DNA from 4 places in the Paenibacillus sp. FSL H8-0048 genome. Region 4 is predicted to be linked to each of the others. Evidence: predicted binding sites of a transcription regulator. Region 4 holds the regulator's gene; each other region holds the start of a gene.
What was found. Region 4 encodes LexA, which represses DNA repair genes until DNA is damaged. Its sites were predicted from a motif close to CGAACATATGTTCG; they were not measured.

Region 1: the regulator LexA is predicted to act here: its motif matches at 2,235-2,248, upstream of NSU18_RS28625 (YolD-like family protein).
Region 2: the regulator LexA is predicted to act here: its motif matches at 2,945-2,958, upstream of addB (helicase-exonuclease AddAB subunit AddB).
Region 3: the regulator LexA is predicted to act here: its motif matches at 2,729-2,742, upstream of NSU18_RS18415 (putative DNA modification/repair radical SAM protein).

The regions. Positions count from the first base shown of each region.
Region 1 is NZ_JBBODF010000001.1:6,587,353-6,592,034, reverse strand. It holds tRNA gene NSU18_RS28645 (tRNA-Leu) at 21-106, opposite strand; gene NSU18_RS28640 (WGxxGxxG family protein) at 289-765, opposite strand; gene NSU18_RS28635 (M15 family metallopeptidase) at 841-1,527, opposite strand; gene NSU18_RS28630 (hypothetical protein) at 1,707-1,868, shown strand; gene NSU18_RS28625 (YolD-like family protein) at 1,875-2,210, opposite strand; gene NSU18_RS28620 (hypothetical protein) at 2,382-2,984, opposite strand; gene NSU18_RS28615 (PH domain-containing protein) at 3,186-3,677, shown strand; gene NSU18_RS28610 (glycosyl hydrolase) at 3,695-4,682, opposite strand, start outside.
Region 2 is NZ_JBBODF010000001.1:6,438,603-6,443,284, reverse strand. It holds gene addB (helicase-exonuclease AddAB subunit AddB) at 1-2,844, opposite strand, end outside; gene NSU18_RS27925 (class I SAM-dependent rRNA methyltransferase) at 3,073-4,476, opposite strand; gene NSU18_RS27920 (Na/Pi cotransporter family protein) at 4,577-4,682, shown strand, end outside.
Region 3 is NZ_JBBODF010000001.1:4,343,558-4,348,239, reverse strand. It holds gene NSU18_RS18425 (phosphoketolase family protein) at 1-423, shown strand, start outside; gene NSU18_RS18420 (TIGR03915 family putative DNA repair protein) at 466-1,374, opposite strand; gene NSU18_RS18415 (putative DNA modification/repair radical SAM protein) at 1,374-2,684, opposite strand; gene NSU18_RS18410 (hypothetical protein) at 2,879-3,070, shown strand; gene NSU18_RS18405 (glycoside hydrolase family 3 C-terminal domain-containing protein) at 3,322-4,682, shown strand, end outside.
Region 4 is NZ_JBBODF010000001.1:373,448-378,129, forward strand. It holds gene NSU18_RS01760 (DUF4359 domain-containing protein) at 1-306, shown strand, start outside; gene NSU18_RS01765 (hypothetical protein) at 399-620, shown strand; gene NSU18_RS01770 (hypothetical protein) at 731-949, shown strand; gene NSU18_RS01775 (L,D-transpeptidase) at 1,028-1,366, opposite strand; gene lexA (transcriptional repressor LexA) at 1,554-2,180, opposite strand; gene NSU18_RS01785 (LysM peptidoglycan-binding domain-containing protein) at 2,378-2,794, shown strand; gene NSU18_RS01790 (DUF896 domain-containing protein) at 2,904-3,113, shown strand; gene NSU18_RS01795 (hypothetical protein) at 3,161-3,688, shown strand; gene NSU18_RS01800 (HAD family hydrolase) at 3,724-4,509, shown strand.

The DNA.
Region 1 (4,682 bases), 6.2 Mb from region 4:
GATTCCCTGTTTTTTTAGTATGCCGAGGACGGGGGTCGAACCCGTACGAAGGTCACCCTTCGCAGGATTTTAAGTCCTGTGCGTCTGCCTGTTCCGCCACCCCGGCATGTTGTGTGCGCGTTATACGCGACAAGAGATATAATATCATGTATCTGGAGGATACGCAATTCCTTTTTCCAATATTTCTTCTTCATAAGCAGCAAATAGCCCGCTCAGCCGAGACTGACACGGGCTTTACTGCTTGGCGCTGCTGTTCCTTACTTGCAGAACTGCGGTGCCCTGCTCCGGCTAGTGGCGGTCGCGCTCGCCGGTTCTGCTGCGCATGCCTGCAAGGCCCAGGAGACCTACAAGACCGAGCCAGCCCCAGTTGGAGCGGTTGTCGTTGTTAGTGGTGCCTGTGGTGGTTGTGCTCTGTGCCCGGTAGCGGCCCGTCCGGTTATCGTTGGACAGCGGGGAGACGGAGCTGTTGTCGCCGGTACGGATTTTGTCCTTCATGATGGATTCGGTCTTATGCATGGAATCTCTGGTCTCGTTCATCAGAGTATTGCCCCGATTGTCCATCGTCCGGTCGTCCATATCGCGCATATTCATGTTGCCCATCCGGCCATCAGTGGTTGTGCCGTTCATGCCCGGAGCGGTGGTGCTCATAACGCCAGGAGTCGTAGTAGTCATACCGCCCGGTGCTGCTGCGGAGATGTCACCTGCTCCGAGCAGACTCATGGACAGGACGGTACCGCAGGCAAGACTTGTGATCAGCTTGTTCAAAATGTTGTGCCCCCTTCATGGATGTGGTTAATCGCTGATAATTTCCCCATCCGGCACAGCATCTATGCAGAGAAGTTATTCCTTCACAATGTTCACGGTCTTACTGGACGCATTATACGTGACCTTGGCTCCAAGCGCTTCGGCAATCGCACGTACAGGCGCATAGGTTACCGCATCGTCCATAACACCGGTCGTCAGCTTCTTACCATTAAGCGTAATATTTACAGGGATATCCTTGTTCACCTCTGGCTCACCTCCGGTTATGCGGCTTAGTGCGGCTGCACTCTGCTGGGCGGTCGGCCGTCTGCCTGCCTTCAGATCCTGGATGCTAAGACCGAAGCTCATCTGCAGATGAGCGTAATCCTTGAAGGAGGTCCAGTCCCCGCCCCATTCGAACCCCAGCTTCTTCCCCTCCTGCGCCACCTCCTGCCAGTCTGCCACCTTATCGCCATCCCCGTCACGGTTCATATCCCAGGACACATTCCTGCCATCCGGCAGCAGCAGCGCGAAGTCTATTGCCAGTCCGTAATTATGGTAGCTGTCGCCTCCCCGGGCATTGGTTACAATGTCGCCCTTCTTAGTTCTCCCTTGAGCATATAGCTCATTCTGCTGCGCTATCGTGCGCATGCCCTGCGTAATGAGGATTGGCACCCCCCGGTTATAACTGCGTCTAATCAGCTCGTTCGCCCCGGCCAGTACAGCCGGATGCAGCTTCGTAAGCCTTGCGGCCGACTTCTGCTTGACCTGCTCCAAAGTAAGCATCTACTCACCCCCTGGTATAGTATATGCCCGCTTTGGCCGGGCGGCTTACGCCAATGACCGTTTTTTCGTCAAAAAGAAGCGGTACCGCACCTGATCTCCCCGGATGAACTGTGCACCAACAGGCCAGAATAAGAATGCAGACCTGTCGTCAGGTCATTCTAACGGAAAGGGGGATGAACATGGAGATTCACAGCGACAGCTACAGAATAGCCCCGCTAAGCGACCAAGAGGATGTGGTGGAGGTGATCCGCCAGGCCGAATCGGAGATTGCCCGGATGACCGGGAACCCGGAGGTCACGCTGATTGCCTATGAGAAGACGGACGGACACCGCAGCAAGTAAAAGCTGTCAGACAATATAAGCCTCCACAATGTCATCTACAAGCAGCCACTTCCATTCCTCTGCCCACTGCAGCTTGATTTCCCGCGAGTGGGTATGGATGGAGGTCACGAACCCGCTCAGCTTCACCTGCTCCAGAGGACCATACAGCACCAGAGTTACCCGTACATGACTACGCAGCGATAAGGCCAGCGTATGCTCAATCTCCTCAAGCTTCTCCTCATCCAGCACCGGCTTCAGGCTATGCCAGGTCTCCCGCTGCTCTCTCCCCATCCGTCCGATCTGCTCCGGAAGCACCCTTCCGCTGCACTCCGGCAGACGGTTCCCTTCAAGCTTCTTGCCCATAGCCGTTCCTCCTATTCTTCATACAGAACATATGTTTGTATTATATCTGCGCTTTAGCAGCTTAGGCAAGCAGAAATATTTAGGTATTCCTCCATAGCAAAAAGACGCCCACAGTTATGCTGTACAGCGTCTTCCTTTGAACCCTTTTGCTATAACAAGTCTTGTCTCTGCCTATTTCACTGACGAAGTCCCTGCGCTTCCGGTACCCTGTTCCTGCTTGGCATCTGTGCCTGCATCTGACACAGTTCCTGGTACGGATTGCTCCGGATCAATCAATCCGGCGGCTTCTCTGGCTTCATTCAGCTTGGAGATGCCGTAGAGCATTGCTACGTCCGCCTGCTGATTCATCGCATTGAATTCCTCAGCGGTTACATCGGGCGATACAGCGCTCTTCGAAGCTTTCTCCTTGATCTGATAGGCACTCTGGAAAGCGATCATCGAATCTCTGAGGAGCTTCTCGATCGTATCCGGCAGGCCGCGCGCAATTTTAATATCGTTCACATGATCTGCAAGCTCGGAGGCGGTATCCTGGAAGCTGTCTACAGCCTTCTGGAATTCTTTGTCTGTCGCTTGTCCGGTGGAATAAGAGGTAAATGTCGTGTTGAAGTTCTCTAGCGAGGATTTGCCCATTTCGTCGAATTTCGACATTTCATCGTAAAAGTTCTGTACCGTCTCCTGCACCGCTTCCGGGGAAGCCGGCTCGGCGCTGTTATTGCTGCAGGCACTGAGGATCATGACGGCCATTAGCAGTCCTGCAAGTAAAGCTTGTCTCATAGTTAATATCCCTCCACTTAACAGAATAATATCGATTTTTGTTAAGTGCAAATGAAATTAATGTAAAATTCGCGGTAATGAAACATCTGTCAGCGGTTAAGCGTATTCATAGGAAGAAACAGCGGTCCATAACCCGTTGATGACTGGCAATTCCTGTTATACTATAATGAATTTATCCCTTCAAGGAGAGGAAGATTTATCATGGCTTATTGCACAGCATGTGGTGCGGAATACAAGCAAGGTGCCAGATTCTGCGGGGAATGCGGGGCAGGCACAGAAGAAGCCGGTTCTCCGGCAGCAGCACGCCGTCCGGCGGCTGGCCATAGCTCCGGTCCCGAACAAGAATTATGGCAGGGCAAGCCTGCCGGCATCTCTGACCGTCTTAAGGGACTGATCGGGCTGAATACCACCAGGTATACGATTACGTCCCAGCGGATTATGGTGAAGAGCGGACTGATCGGCAAGGATGTCGAAGAAATTGAGCTGCTGCGGGTCAACGATTTCTCCGTCACCCAGTCGGTTATGCAGCGTATGCTGGGCATCGGGACGCTGATCATTTTGTCGGATGATGCTTCATCTCCGCAGCTCCCATTCTATAGAATCCGTAAGGTTCAGACTGTCAAGGATACGCTGCGTCAAGCCGTCCGCGACGAGAAAATCGCCAACAACATCAGCTACCGCGAGCATATCTGACGCTTCGTTACACTTTGTTATGGAAGGTAGAGGGCTCCTGCCGGAATTACGCCTTTGGCCTGGCTGGGGCTCTCCCACATCAGTACCGCCCGCGCATCCCCCTGGTTCTCATAGTACTCCACCTTCAGCTCATGCAGCTTCCCCGCAATCAGACTTACGGTGCCTTGCCGCTCCTGCCCGCTCTGCTTGATCCAGCTGTCAATAATCAGCTTCCCGTCGATCCATATCCGTATTCCGTCATCTGAATAGGAGTAGATCGTGTAGGTCTCACTGTAGGCAGCGCTTATCCGGCCGCTCCAGCGTACCGAGAACAGATCTGCGTGAACAGCCGGATCAGGCGCCGCCTGCCTCCAGGCGAAGTTAATATTGGCATCTGTCCGGGTGAGGGCAGGCGTGCCGCTAAGCGTAATATTGTTATAGTACTGTCCGTAGAGGCCCGGCTTGGGTAGCACCCCTCCTGAAGAAGCATACGCCGCTGCCTTGGCCGAGTAATCATCTCTGGAGAATACTGCACTATTTTTCATAAAAGCCTGAATCACTGCCTCCTTATTGCGCTCATACAGCATCTTGCCCCAGGTCATCTGGTAGCTCCATTTGTTCTGCGGGCCTGCCAGCACAGCTGGCGGAGGAAGCTCCCCGTTCTCGCCGATGGCGATCAGCTTGCCGCGCCCCAGGTCCCAGAGCGTATCGTGATGGATTGCCTTGTAATCCCCCTCGAAAATATCCGCCGCCAGCACATCCACCCTGCCGCTGCCCGGATAATACTTTGCCGGCTCCTCACTGTTCTTGTTCTTGGCATTCGGACTCCACACCCACAGCAGATTGTGCAGCTTATGGTAGACCGTGTACCGCTCGAACATGATCTCCCACAGAGTCACGAAGGAGGCTTTCTGACCCCACCAGAACCAGCCGCCGTTCATCTCGTGGTAGGGTCTCCAGAGTACGGGGACACCGGCGTCATTTAGCTTTTTCAGGAAAACAGCGACCTTATCGAGCTCTGCAATC
Region 2 (4,682 bases), 6.1 Mb from region 4:
CGGAGGCAATTCCTGACCCGGGCCAAAATCCAGCTCCAGCCCGACCGGCTCGAAGCTCCCCCGGCGCGAATGCTCCCCGAGGATGACCGAAGCGCGGCCGACAATATTCTTCAGCTTGCGCGAGATATAGCCGTAGCGCTTGCTGCTCATCAGAATCTCTCCCTGTAACAGCGGAGACAGCTTGTCTACGGTCTTCCCCGCTTCCGTGCGGCACTCCTCCGCAGTCATGCTGCCCCAGCTGCGGCCTTGCTCCTGTAGCCGCTTCGCCATTTCACTGAGGGCCGCATGGAAAAGCTGTCCGATATCCGGGGCCTGGAGCTTGTAGAGCTGGCGCTCCTTCAGCCGCAGACCGTAGGAAGCGAAATGGGAGAAGGAGCAGGCAACGAACCGCTCCATCCGCGACACGCTGCCGCGCAGCGTGGAACCGCCATACAGGCGCAGACTGGTCTCCTTCTTCAGCCGTATCCCCTCATTGCGGTAGAACAGCGAGCCGAGCAGCCGCTCCAGCTTCAGCTTCATGGACAGATCCGCATGACGGTATTCCGCTGCCTGTTCATCCGCAGGCTTGTCTGCACCCTGCTCCGCCGCAAACCAGTTATAGACCTCCCACCACATGCCGGGTATCTCTGCTCCTTGACGCCACTGGCGGAGCTGAAGCAGCAGCATGCGCAGCGTCTGCTCAGGATGGCCGATGAAGTCCATATGGACTTCATCGTCATCATTGCCGCTCTGCGGGAAGCCGGAGAGGAATTGTTCATCTAACTGCTGCGGGAACATTCCCTGCAGCTGGCGGATGACCTCCGAAGGCAGCAGCGCCTTGCCCTCATCGTCAGCTACGGCATAGCTGATCCACAGCTTCCTGCTGGCCGTCGTAAGCGCATTGTAGATCAGGAAGCGTTCATCCAGCAGCTTCCTGGATGAGCCCGGTGCAAGCTCCATACCGGACTTCTCCAGCAAGAGGCGTTCCCCTTCGGACAGAATGCCGTCTTCCTTGAACTGCGCCGGAACCACGCCTTCGTTGAAACCGAGCAGGAAGGCGTACTTCACCCCCGACACCCGGGTGCGGTCCATCGTACCTACCAGCACCTGGTCAAGTGCAGGCGGGACGAGCCCCATCTTAAGCTCAGCCAGCCCGGTCTCCAGCACCCCGGCGAACAGGCTGAATTCTATCCGTTCCTTGCCCATCATCTCGGCAATCTGGTCCAGCAAGCCCAGAACAGCGCCCCAGAGCTGGCTATGCTCCCGGGCGGCTTCGGGACGTCCTTGCTTCAGAGACTCTGCTCCCATCTCTTCGAGCTTGCTTGCCGCTTCCGTATCCTCCAGCAGCAGATATACTGCCTTGCACAGCTCCAGGCCGCTGCGGCTGGCCTTGATTCTCTGCTCAAATGCCTGCAGCGGTTCAACAACGGCCTTCCGGCAGGCCTCCATTCTTGCCAGCATCGCTTCATCTACAGCTTCACTGCCCTCCAGCGATAGGCGCGGAATGCCCTTCCAAGAGCGCCCGTTCGTCCAGCGGGAGCCGTGAATGCCGCAGGCCAGCACGTAGTTCTCCAGCTCATCCATATGAGCGCGGGTAATGCTTCCGTCCAGCGGCAGCAGCAGCTCCGTCTTCACGCAGCGGAACACATCTTCATAACGCCAGCGGCGGCGGACGACATCCAGGGCGGAGCGGATGAATTCCACCAGCGGATGATGCAGCTCACTCTGCTTCTGATCCAGGAAGAACGGAACGCCGAAGTCCTGAAACAACGGGGCAATCAGCGGTTCATAATCGGCCATATTGCGCATGAATACCGCCATTTCCCCATATTTGGCTCCAGATTCTCTGGCCAGGGCCTGCATCTCGCGCAGCACGCCCTCCACCTCGGTGCGGCGCGAAGCCGCAGCCCGGATGCTGACGGCTTCCTTCACCTCTTCAGCCGGTCCTGTCCAGGAACGCCGGCGCTGTAACCCGCGCTCCAGATGGGCAAGTACTGGACTGTCCTGGAACCTTGGCAGGACGGGCGGGGCGAGCAGCTCATCCCATACGGTAAGCCCCATCTCCTCCGCCATTCCCCGCAGCTTAATGTAAGTTACCGCTGCCGGATGGAACAGCTCCAGCTCATGCGGGGCAACATCAGGAGGATAGATCCGGTCCAGTGTGAGCGCAATGTTCATTGTGCCGGCATACTGCATCAGCTCACGTAAGACGACAATTTCCTGGTTGCTGAAGCCGTGGAAACCGTCCACCCAGATCTCGGCGCCGCGGATATAGGCAGAGTCCGCAATATGCTCAGCGAGTTCGGCCAGCCTGTCCTCTTCATCTATGTAGAGCTGTGACATCTCCTGGTCCAGCTCGCTGAAGACGAGATGCAGATCATCCAGCTTCCCGGCCAGAATAGGGCTGCCCAGCGTGGCATCCCGCATTCTGCCGATCTGCTCTTCCAGGTCTCCGGCTCCAAGACAACAGCGCTTAAGCTCCGTGTGCAGACTGCTGAGCCGCTCCACAAATCCCGGCCGGTCCGAGGAAGCACCGAACAGCTTCAGCTCCTCTTTGCGCTTGCTGATAATCTTGTAGATCAGCATCTTTTTGCCTTCTTCACTGATGGGCAGACTCGCGCTGCCGCCGGTCTCCTGCTTCACCCGGTAGGCGAGACGCGAGAAGCTGAGCGTCTGGGCACGCAGACTTCCCTTCACGCCGCCTGCCGCCAGCAGTCCCCTTTCCGCTCCGAACGATCCCTGCTCGGGAACAAGTATAATGATCGGGGCCCCCAGCGGCTCTGCCTTTAGCCTGGAGGATACCCGCTCCCATATTGTAGTCGTCTTGCCGCTGCCCGAGCGGCCGATGATGAAGTTAACCGTCATTTCAGCAGACTCCTTCCGTTGAACCCTGGTACTCTATGCAGCACCAGAATCTATGAAACTTCTCGTCTCCATAGTATAGCACACCTCCATCGCACGCTCCAGAACGTACGTTTGCCATTGTTTGCAAATGCACCAAGTGGACACGGTACAAATACATCAAAAAAGAGCCTCCTTAAAAGAGACTCTTCCCGCAAAACCGGCTGCCCCGCCGGTTCTGACACTTCTATTCTATTTGCTGCGCACCTCAAAAATGGCGAACTTCAGATAATGGCCCTCGTCCACGCCGAGAATCTGCGGATGATCCTTGCCTGCGGCCCGCCATTCGATCAGTCTCAGCACCTTGCCGGCATCCTTGGCTGCTTCCATGATCGTATCAAGGAACAGCTGCGGCTGCATGTGGTACGAACAGCTGGCCGTGACCAGATATCCGCCGTCATTCACCAGCTTCATGCCCTGCAGATTGATGTCCTTGTAGCCGCGTACGGCCCCTGCCACTGCGCTTTTGGTCTTGGCAAAAGCAGGCGGGTCCAGAATCACGACATCCCACGTACGTCCGCCCCCGGCAGTCATCGGCTTCGCAGTATCCGCCTTGGCACCCGGTTTGCTTCCGGTTTTCCCTTCTGCCGTCGCGCCGCCCGTAGCACGCTCAGTGCGTTCCTCCTGGCCCTTGACCTGATTGCGCAGGTAGGCAAATGCATCATCTACCACGAATTCCACCCGGTCATTGAACCCGTTGATCTCCACATTGGCCTTCGCACTCTCGATGGCATGCGCAGACACATCCAGACAAGTTACCTTCTTAGCGCCGTACTTGCAGGCATGCAGTGTGAAGCTTCCCGTATGTGCAAAGCATTCCAGCACAGTTGCACCATCCCAATATGGGAAGGTGACAGGCTTGCCGCTTTTGTTGACCGGCAGCATCTGGAGTGTACCGTCCTCTGCTGCTAAGTTCTGCAGTGTAATTCCGCTGCGCCCGCCCCAGCCCTTCATCAGCGGAGCAATCGATGCTCTATTCTCCCGCTGATCGAAGAAGTAGCCGGTCTTCTGCCCCTCTTCAATATCGACGATCACCTTCAGCCCGTTCTCGCTTACGGTAATATGTCGCGGGCATTCACCGTAGAGTACACCCGTGGTCTGTTCCAGTCCCTCCAGCTCCCGCACACTGACATCGCTGCGCTCGTAGATGCCGCGCGGCGCCATCACCTGCACCAGCGCCTCCACAATCTCGGAGCGATGCTGATCCATAGCCAGGGTCAGCAGCTGAACCACAAGGACTTCACCGAAACGGTCAATGATCAGCCCCGGCAGAAAATCCGCCTCCCCATAGACCAGACGATAAGCGTCCGCCCCCGGAAGGAAGCGTTCCCTGTGCCGCAGACAGTCCGCGAACCGCTCTACAAAAAACGCCGTGTCCATTGCCGCCAGCTTATGCTGCGACAGAATTCTTACCCGGATCTGTGAAGCCGGATTATAATAACCGGTTGCCAAGTACCGCCCCTGATGGGTCAGAACATCCACCAGTCCGCCTGGCTGCGGATCTCCGTCAACAGATGCTACTTCACTGGCGAAGACCCATGGATGGCCCTGCTCCAGTCTTTTTTTACGGTTGCGTTCCAGAATTACTGATGCCAATACCTTCAACTCCCTATTCTTGTTGCCAGATTAATATACATGTCCTATGCCTGGCATTCATATATTGGTACAACCCCCGTTCAAAAAGGAGCCTGTCCTTATGATCCGTGAACTGTTATTCCCTGTCCTCTACGGTCTTGTCATATTCCTCGCCGGCATGAAGGTGATGGAAGCCTCACTGTCGCGGCTGGCCGGTCCGCTGCTGA
Region 3 (4,682 bases), 4.0 Mb from region 4:
AAGATCCGTTACATCAACGTGGTCGATCTGCTGAAGCTGAGAAGCCAGAAGCTTGATCCGCGAGGCTTGTCTGACGAGGAGTTTGATCAATTTTTCACAAAAGATAAACCGGTCATCTTCGCCTTCCACGGCTATGAAGGCCTGATCAAAGACCTGTTCTTCGACCGCCACAACCATAACCTGCATGTGCATGGCTACCGCGAGAATGGCGACATCACTACACCGTTCGATATGCGTGTACTCAACCAGATGGACCGCTTCGACCTCACGAAGGAAGCTGTGCTGAGCCTGCCGGATGCAAGCAAATACCAGGCTATCGCTGACGAGATGGATGCCATTGTGCAGAAGCATCACGCGTACATCCGCGAAGAAGGCATCGACCTTCCAGAGGTGGAGAACTGGGTATGGAAGGCTTTGAACTAAGGGCAGGATGATAGTGTTATTTCATTAATAATATAGTAAGCTTCAATCAGGGAGCGCTCCGGGGTCAGATAATGGCTGCGGGGCGCTTTTTGTGTCCGGTGAATGGAGTTGGATTATGGTCTCCAGGACCTCCGGGATCGATGAGTTCTCCCGCGGCAATGCCTTCTTCCGCTGCCCCGCGGTAAGTACAGGCACACCGCCCCTGTCATTCATCTCCACCATATGCTTCCAGTAGCGCTTCGGCATTAGTGAGGAACGCAGCCGGTCGCTCTTGCGCTCCTTGATGCCGATGGCATGGTAGAAGCCAGTCCATAAGCGGCGGTACGCTTCCTCCGTCTCATCGGGCTCAGGCGGGGCCCACCCGCTTAAGGGCACGATGGCCTCCCGTCCGGGCTCATGAATCAGCGCCGCCCCGTGGGTCTGGTCGTAGATCATGAAGCTCTCCCCCTGGAACCGGTCGCAAAAATGCTCCTGAATTACAGGCAGCACATAACCTTGCGGCTCAATGACTGCGGCCATGACCGGGCCGTATACAGAGAAGCGGACGAATCCCGTGTACAGATGTGCTTCATGGCGGAGCTGCTGAACGGCCTTCATCAGACTATTAACAGTATCATCGGCCAGCATATTCATTACCTTGCGGCCATGCTTGAAGCCGAGATACAGGAAATTCAGCAGCAGCATTTCCTTGTCGGGGGCGCAGCTCCAGAAGCCCAGGCGCACCAGCTCCTCGGCTTCGCGGCTGATCCGCAGCGGCAGGGACTTCAGTACCCGTGCGGCCTTGTCCTTGTCGGTCTCAATCCACTTGGCTTCCAGCAGCAGGCCAATTTCTCCGCCCTCAGCATGAATCGCCAGCGGAATCTCCTTCCAGGCATAGCTCTCAAATACACAGCACAGCAGCCCCTCGAAGCTGCCGTCATAGGTATACGCGAGGGCGGACGGCTTGAACATCAGGCCTTCGCCCCCTTATTGATGCTGTTCCAGTCACCGGCGGCGGGCAAGGTGGAGAGGTTAAAGTCATCGAACAGCGTGAGCTGTTCCACCTGCGGTTGCTGGAGCGCGAACTGCTCCCCGGACATGAGTGAGCGAAGCAGCGTATGTTCGCTTACCTTCAGTCCCTCCAGCGGCTTATCCTTGCAGGTGATGAAGAACTGGGCGCGCTTCAGAACCACTCCCAGCTTCTTCAGCGCATGGAAATCAAGCGATCCGGCCCGTCTGGCCTTTACGATCCGCTGTGCACTTCTTACGCCAATGCCGGGTACACGCAGCAGCATTTCGTACGGAGCGCGGTTGATCTCAACGGGGAACTGCTCCCGGTGGTTAACAGCCCAGCTGCATTTGGGGTCCAGCAGCGGGTTGAAGTTCGGTACGGCCTCATCCAATAATTCATTCGCCTTGAAGCCGTAGAAGCGCAGGAGCCAATCGGCTTGATAGAGCCGATGTTCCCGCAGCAGCGGCGGCTTGGTGTCCAGAGCGGGCAGGAGGGAATCCTCCACAACCGGGGTATAGGCAGAGAAGAAGACGCGCTTGAGCGAGTATTTGCGGTATAGGCCTTCCGTCAGATTAAGGATCTGGTAATCCGTATCGGGTGTTGCCCCCACGATCATCTGGGTGCTCTGTCCGGCCGGAGCGAAGCGGGGTGCGTGATTATACCGGACGATATCGGAGCGGTTCTCCTTGATCCGGCTGCTAATCAGCCCCATCGGCTTCAGGATGGATACCTTGCTCTTATCGGGAGCAAGCCGTCCTAGGCTTTCCTGCGAGGGCAGCTCAATATTGACGCTCATGCGGTCGGCGAGCAGCCCCAGTCTGGACAGCAGGGCTTCGTCTGCTCCAGGGATGGCTTTTACATGAATATAACCGTTGAAATGATAGACATTGCGCAGCAGCTCAAGTACAGCAATTAACTGCTCGGTGGTGTAGTCCGGACTGCGCATAATGCCTGAGCTAAGGAATAGTCCTTCTATATAATTACGGCGGTAGAATTGCATGGTGATATCTGCGATCTCTTCGGGGGTGAAGGCCGCCCGGCGGATGGGGTTGGACTTGCGATTGATGCAGTACGCACAATCATACACACAGCCGTTGGTCATAAGTACCTTGAGGAGCGAAATACAGCGGCCGTCCGCCGCGAAGCTGTGACAGATGCCCATCGCGGAGGTGTTGCCCAGTGCCCCGGCCTGACCCTTGCGGTCCGAACCGCTTGAAGTGCACGCCACATCGTATTTGGCTGAAGCGGTCAGAATCTCTAGTTTCTCCATTACATCCACGGTCTCAATCCCCCTCATATGTGAGCATTATATACCGAACGTACGTTCTTGTCAAAAGCACAAACTACCTCACTGGCCGCCTGCAAAATGTATGCGCATTCCTTCTTGTGCTATAATAGAAATTGATGGTTCATGGAATGAGGAATCATACGGTTATTGAAAATCGGGTTAGGAGTGTTGCTGAAGTGAGAGGATATAACATATGGCGGCCCATCATGCTGATTGCGGTTGCGCTGCTGACAAGACAGTTAGTGACAAGTGTGTGCCTGATGTTCGGTATGTCGCAGGAATCGGCAGGCAGTGTAGCCATGCTGGGCATGATCGTTGCCGCTCTTATTATGTACAACCGCATGATGAAGGGCCGCCGCCGCAGATAAAATAAATAGAAGATCCGGACGTATCTATTCAGGCGGAACGGATTGCATAGGAACAGGCTTGAGAGACGCCCGCACAGGTGTCTTTTTATTTTAGAGCGGTGCTTGAATAATATGGCTGGAGCTTATATTCTTAGAAGGATATGCTATATGAAGGACCATACAGATTCAAGGTAACGTACATCCTTGCGGGGAAGGCGATGTCTATAGAATCAACCCACAGCATGGGAAACGAACATACAGGAGGAAACCAATTGAGTACACAGAACATTGGAGTGCCGTTAGAGGGTTTTGCAGAATTTAGCCGGACGGTAGCCGCAGAAGGTGCGGTACTGCTGAAGAATGAGGGACAGGTGCTTCCGCTGGGTAACGGTGAGAGCGTGGCTGTTTTTGGCAGAATACAGGTGAATTACTACCGCAGCGGTACAGGATCGGGCGGTAGCGTTCACGTTGCATATACGACGAACCTGCTGGATGGACTGCGCAGCAAGAAGAACATTAGCGTGAATGAAGAGCTGGCTGCAGCCTACGAGGCCTGGATCGGGCTGAACCCGTTCGATGACGGCGGCAAGGTATGGGCTGCGGAGCCGTGGAACCAGAAGGAAATGCCGCTTACGGACGAGCTGGTGAAGCAGGCAAGAAGCCAGTCAGCCAAAGCGGTTGTGGTTATTGGACGTACGGCGGGCGAGGATCAGGATAATGCCGATACCGCAGGCAGCTACCGGCTGACGGAAGATGAGAAGACGATGCTTGTCGCGGTTACGGCTCATTTTGAACAGACGATTGTGGTGCTCAATGTGTCCAATATCATGGATATGAGCTGGGTAAATGACGCTGCTTATGTGAATTCTATCTCTGCTGTGATCTATTCCTGGCATGGGGGCATGGAGGGCGGTCACGCGATTGCCGATGTTCTGGCGGGAGAGGTTACGCCAAGCGGCAAGCTGACGGATACCATTGCCTATTCCATTGATGATTACCCGTCGACCCGCAACTACGGTAACGAGTTCAAGAACCTGTACGAGGAAGATATCTATGTAGGCTACCGTTATTTCGAGACCTTCTACCCGGATAAGGTTCAGTATGAATTCGGCTACGGGATCTCGTATACGACCTTCAAGCTGGAGCCGGAGGAAGCGAAGCTGGTGGACCAGGCGGGCGAGCCGCAGATTGAAATCGGCGTCACTGTAACGAATACGGGAGCCGTATACGCCGGTAAAGAAGTCGTGCAGGTGTATTATGAAGCGCCGCAGGGACAGCTGGGTCAGCCGGCCAAAGCTCTGGCAGCCTTCGCTAAGACCAAGCTGCTGGAGCCGGGTGAGTCCCAGCGCCTTACTGTGAGCTTCCCGCTCCATTCCATGGCTTCCTATGATGACGCCGGAGTGACCGGGCATGCTTCTGCTTATGTACTGGAAGCCGGTACCTACCGCTTCTATGCAGGCACCAGTGTCAAAGCAGTGTCAGCAGTGCTTCTGGATGGACAAGAAGGCTATGTGCTGGAAGAGCTTAAGATCGTGGAACAGCTGGAAGAAGCGATGGCACCTACCGAGAGCTTCATGCGGATGAAGCCGGGTGCCCGCAAGGCAGACGGTTCGTATGAGCTTGTCTCCTCCGA
Region 4 (4,682 bases):
GGCGGTAAGTCGTTACTGGTTCTTATCCTTGTTCTGGTTGTGATGGCTGTTACGAATCCGGGGAAGGAAGCATTCAGTAAATATTCTGTAAAGAATCTGGAGAATACGCTAGATCAGGAAATAGGCGACGGAATTAGCAAGCTGGTAGCACAGCCTGTAATTGAGTCTTTAACCAAGAGGGATAATTACATTTTGTTCTCGGTATTCAGTGTACCGGATCTTAAAAATACCGATTTTTTTACCGGGGATGGCGGGGCCACAAAGAAGTATATAGGTTTGTTCAAAATCCTTTTTATCAAGCTGTAAATATGGTTTACATATTGTTCCATGACCCGGTATAATTAAATAGATGGTTGTCGGAATCTTTTATCATGGTTGTGGAACAAGGAGGAACGAAGTTGAATACGGCTTATAAAGTACTGTCCAGTGATGCTGATCTATTCGCTGCCGCACTGGCACAGGTACAGGTCTACGTCGTTCAGCTGGTTGACGGCAAACCGCATGTGATTGCTGATTATGCCGGACCTGTACAGAAATGGACACCGGAGTACATAGTACTGGCCGGAATGACTTATAGACGCGATGAATTTGAATTCCGGGTAAGGCTGAACAAAAAGTAAGCAGTTTACCTGCCCGCTGCCTTCAGCTCTAACATTACTGCCGAATCACACAAGCTTTGGAGCAATTCCTGGCATCTCTTATACTATCCAAGTGTAAAAGAGGTGTAAAGATGAGCCAAAGAGAACGTAACCGGATTCGCAGAGCCATTAATGTCCTGTTAACGCAGCGGGCTATCCTGCTCGAGAGACTGGAAGAAATCAATGAGAATCTGCGCAGAGTGCCTAGAGGTTCGCGGGCCAGAAGAGAGCTGCTGGCAGCCAGAGAATCGATCCGCGAGGCTATCCGTTTGAATACGGTGGCTATTCGTCTGTTGAGAAGTGTACTGTAGTCTGTATCCGCTCTAATTCATATGAATCGAAAGAACCCTTGGGCGCAATCTGGCGTCTCAAGGGTTTTTGTGATTTTTCTATTCCCGGATGGTAACACGGGTACCTATGGGAACGAGGGCGGCCAGGGTGAGAACGTCTGCGTTATACATGCGGATACAGCCATGGGAGACCATGTGGCCGATGGAAGCAGGATCATTGGTTCCGTGGATGCCGTAATGCGGCTTAGATAGACCCATCCAGAAGGCACCGAACGGGCCGCCCGGATTGGGCTGCTTGTTAATGATGGTGTATTCGCCTACAGGTGAGTCGGTTAACATTTTGCCGATGCCGACAGGGAAGCCTCTGGTGACAACGTCATTATCCAGCAGGTACAGCATGCGCTGAGACAGATCGACGATAATTCGATAATTGGGCATATAGATCAGCACTCCTTTGTAACAGGATATGTGCGGAGCTATGCAGCGGTTCACGGAAAAGTGGCCAAAAAGCCGAATGCGAACAAATGTTTGCATTCGGCTTTTTGGCCACTTCAGGAATACAAATGAACAGAAAACAGGCTGCTTCGCTTGGTGCGGAGCAGCCTGTTCTTAAGCGGGGAGTAAATTAGTGGATATCGCGGAATAATCCGATGACCCGTCCCAAAATCGTAACGCGGTTAAGGCGGAGAGGCTCGTACGCCGGATTCTCCGGCTGCAGCCTGATATGATCCCGTTCCTTGTAGAAGGTCTTCACAGTTGCTTCATCTTCTTCGGTCATCGCTACAACAATATCGCCATTGTCGGCAGTCTGCTGCTGGCGTACGATGACATAATCCCCGTTCATAATTCCGGCATCCACCATACTGTCACCAAGGACAGATAGCATAAATACCTTGTTATCGCCTACATAATGAGCAGGCAACGGGAAGTAATCCTCAATATTCTCTGTAGCTGTAATAGGAACACCAGCGGTAACCTTACCCACTACAGGGATGCGGGTAACGGTCTGGACGAATTGATGCACATTCTCTGAATCTTCCTGGCCGAGTAATTCAATCGCACGCGGCTTCGTAGGGTCACGGCGGATCAGGCCCTTCTTCTCAAGCCGGTCCAAGTGACCATGCACGGTAGAACTGGAGGCCAGGCCGACAGCCTCGCCAATCTCGCGGACGGACGGAGGATAACCCTTGCTGCGGACTTCATTACGTATAAATTCCAGGATCGCCAGCTGACGACTAGAAATCTTTGACATCGGTATCAACCCCATATACTATGTTTGGGAAAATTATAACATAGAACTTCCGTTCGTACAAACATAAGTTCTAAAATGAGAAAAATAAGAGAACGGAAATAAAGAGAACAATCGTTCCGAAAAAACTATTGATCGAAACACATGTTCGTGTTATATTATTTTCGAAAGCAAGAACATGTGTTTGGAGGATGATGATCATGTTAAAGTATAGTACCTACAACAGCATCTACAATAATGACGATATCAAGGTGTCCGCTCCCGGTAATCCAACTGCTCATACTAATGTAACCAAGATCAAGGAATCGGTTCTTCATAGTCTCGCTGCGCTATCATCACTATTCCGTCAGGTCAGCCTGATGAAGATGGTTCTGGTGCTGATGCTTGTTATTTCGGGATTTACTGTGGTGGGGAATGTTTTTGCCGGTTCGGTCTCTTCGCTGAAGCCGGATAAGCGGATCGTAGTCGAACGCGGAGATACCTTATGGAGTATTGCTGTAAGCAACAAACCTGAGGACATGAAGACTGCCGTATATATAGAAGGAATAATGAAGACGAATCATTTGGAGAACAGCGTCATTAAGGCCGGAGATATTCTGACTTTACCTTTATACTGAAGGAATGTGTCAGACTAATGATCGACTCGGAGAGCTTTCAGGGAGTAGACCTTGACAAGCTCTTTTTCTCATGGCAAAGTTAAAATGAATTTAGAGGGAGGGAAACGTATTGAATATTGACGAATTGGTCGCACGCATCAATGAATTGGCACGCAAAGCTAAGAACGGCGGCCTGAATGAAGAGGAACTGGCTGAACGTGCCAAGCTCCGCGAGATTTATCTGGGGAACATCCGCACTAACTTTCGGGCCCAGCTTGATACCATCGAAATTGTGGACAATCCGGAGCATGAAGAGGGCAACAACGGACTTAAGCATTAGCCGGTTGCCTTTTCATAGATAATACAGGATGACTAGGGGGAACTTACATGGCCCGTTCTTGGGAAAGAATGGTTCAACGCAACACGAAGCAAGTTAACCAGCAAAGAAAGAAGCAGGGGAAGGACTCCATTTACACTTCCAGTACTAAGACTGCTGCGAAAAGCATCGATATTTTTAAAGGCCGCAATATTGTATTCCCCGTTGTACTGATGCTGCTGGGCATCATGTTCTGGGTGGTCGGCTCAATTGACGAAGCCAAAGGAAGCGGAATTCTGGCTAACTGGCTGGGGGTAGTGCTGTACTTCCTGCTCGCTGCGCTGTTGTTCTTCCGCCGTCCGTTTCTTAAGGTTGAGCGTGCGCGTATCTCTACTATTAAATACAACCGCGAACGCTTCCTTGCTGCGGCGGATATTGAGAAAATCACTTTATCACGCAGTGTAGTAACCATTAAGTATAAGGGTAAGCGCAAGCAGTGGATTTTCTCCAAGCTGATTAACCGTTATGACACCGCTGCGATGGGGGAACGTCTGGAGCAGTTCGCGAAGAACAACAATATTGAACTTGTGCAGGAATAGGAAGACAGACCAGCATATAGGGAGTGGGAGAACTAATGCCGATTACCGCCGTACTATTTGACCTTGACGATACTCTGCTGTGGGATGACCGCAGCGTGGAAGAAGCCTTCCGTTATGCTTGTGAGGCTGCTGGAGATTCCGTTGATCCGCAGGAGCTGGAAGCTGCTGTACGCAGAGAAGCCCGTGCACTCTATGAATCCTATGAGACGTATCCGTTCACGAAGCTGATCGGTATTAACCCTTATGAAGCGCTGTGGGCGAACTTCACTGCCGGTGAACAGCCGGAGTTCCGTCAACTCGAACAGCTTGCCCCTGTCTACCGTAAGGAATCCTGGCGCCGCGGCCTCGCCGCACTCGGAGTAGAGGATGAAGCGCTGGCTGCACAGCTGGCTGACAAGTTCGCCGCTGAGCGCCGCAGCCGTCCCTATATCTATGAAGAGACGCTTCAGGTGCTGGACGAGCTGCGCGGTAAGGTGAAGCTGCTGCTGCTGACGAACGGCTGCCCGGCACTTCAGCAGGAGAAGCTGGACGGTGTGCCGGAGCTTACTCCGTATTTTGACCATGTTGTGATTTCGGGAAGCTTCGGCAAAGGGAAGCCGGACAAGGGAATCTTCGAGCACGCGCTCGGACTGTTGGATATTGCTCCAGAGCAAGGGATCATGGTGGGCGATAAGCTTACGACAGATATTCTTGGCGGATTGTCTGCCGGACTGACCACGGTTTGGATCAACCGAAATGCGAAAGCATCGGACCCGGAGATTACGCCGGATTACCAGATCAGCCATCTCTCCGAGCTTCTGCCGCTGGTAGACACCCTGTAATTGAATTCTATGAAGCCAGTATCCTATTTAGTGGGTATTGGCTTTTTTATATAGATATGACTATTCTCATATTAACAAGTGAATCATGCAGCTTCTTTAAGGCAAATTGAATAAAATGTGTATAATAAGGAGAGCAGCGATCTGACTTTCATTGTAATATAAAAATGATATGT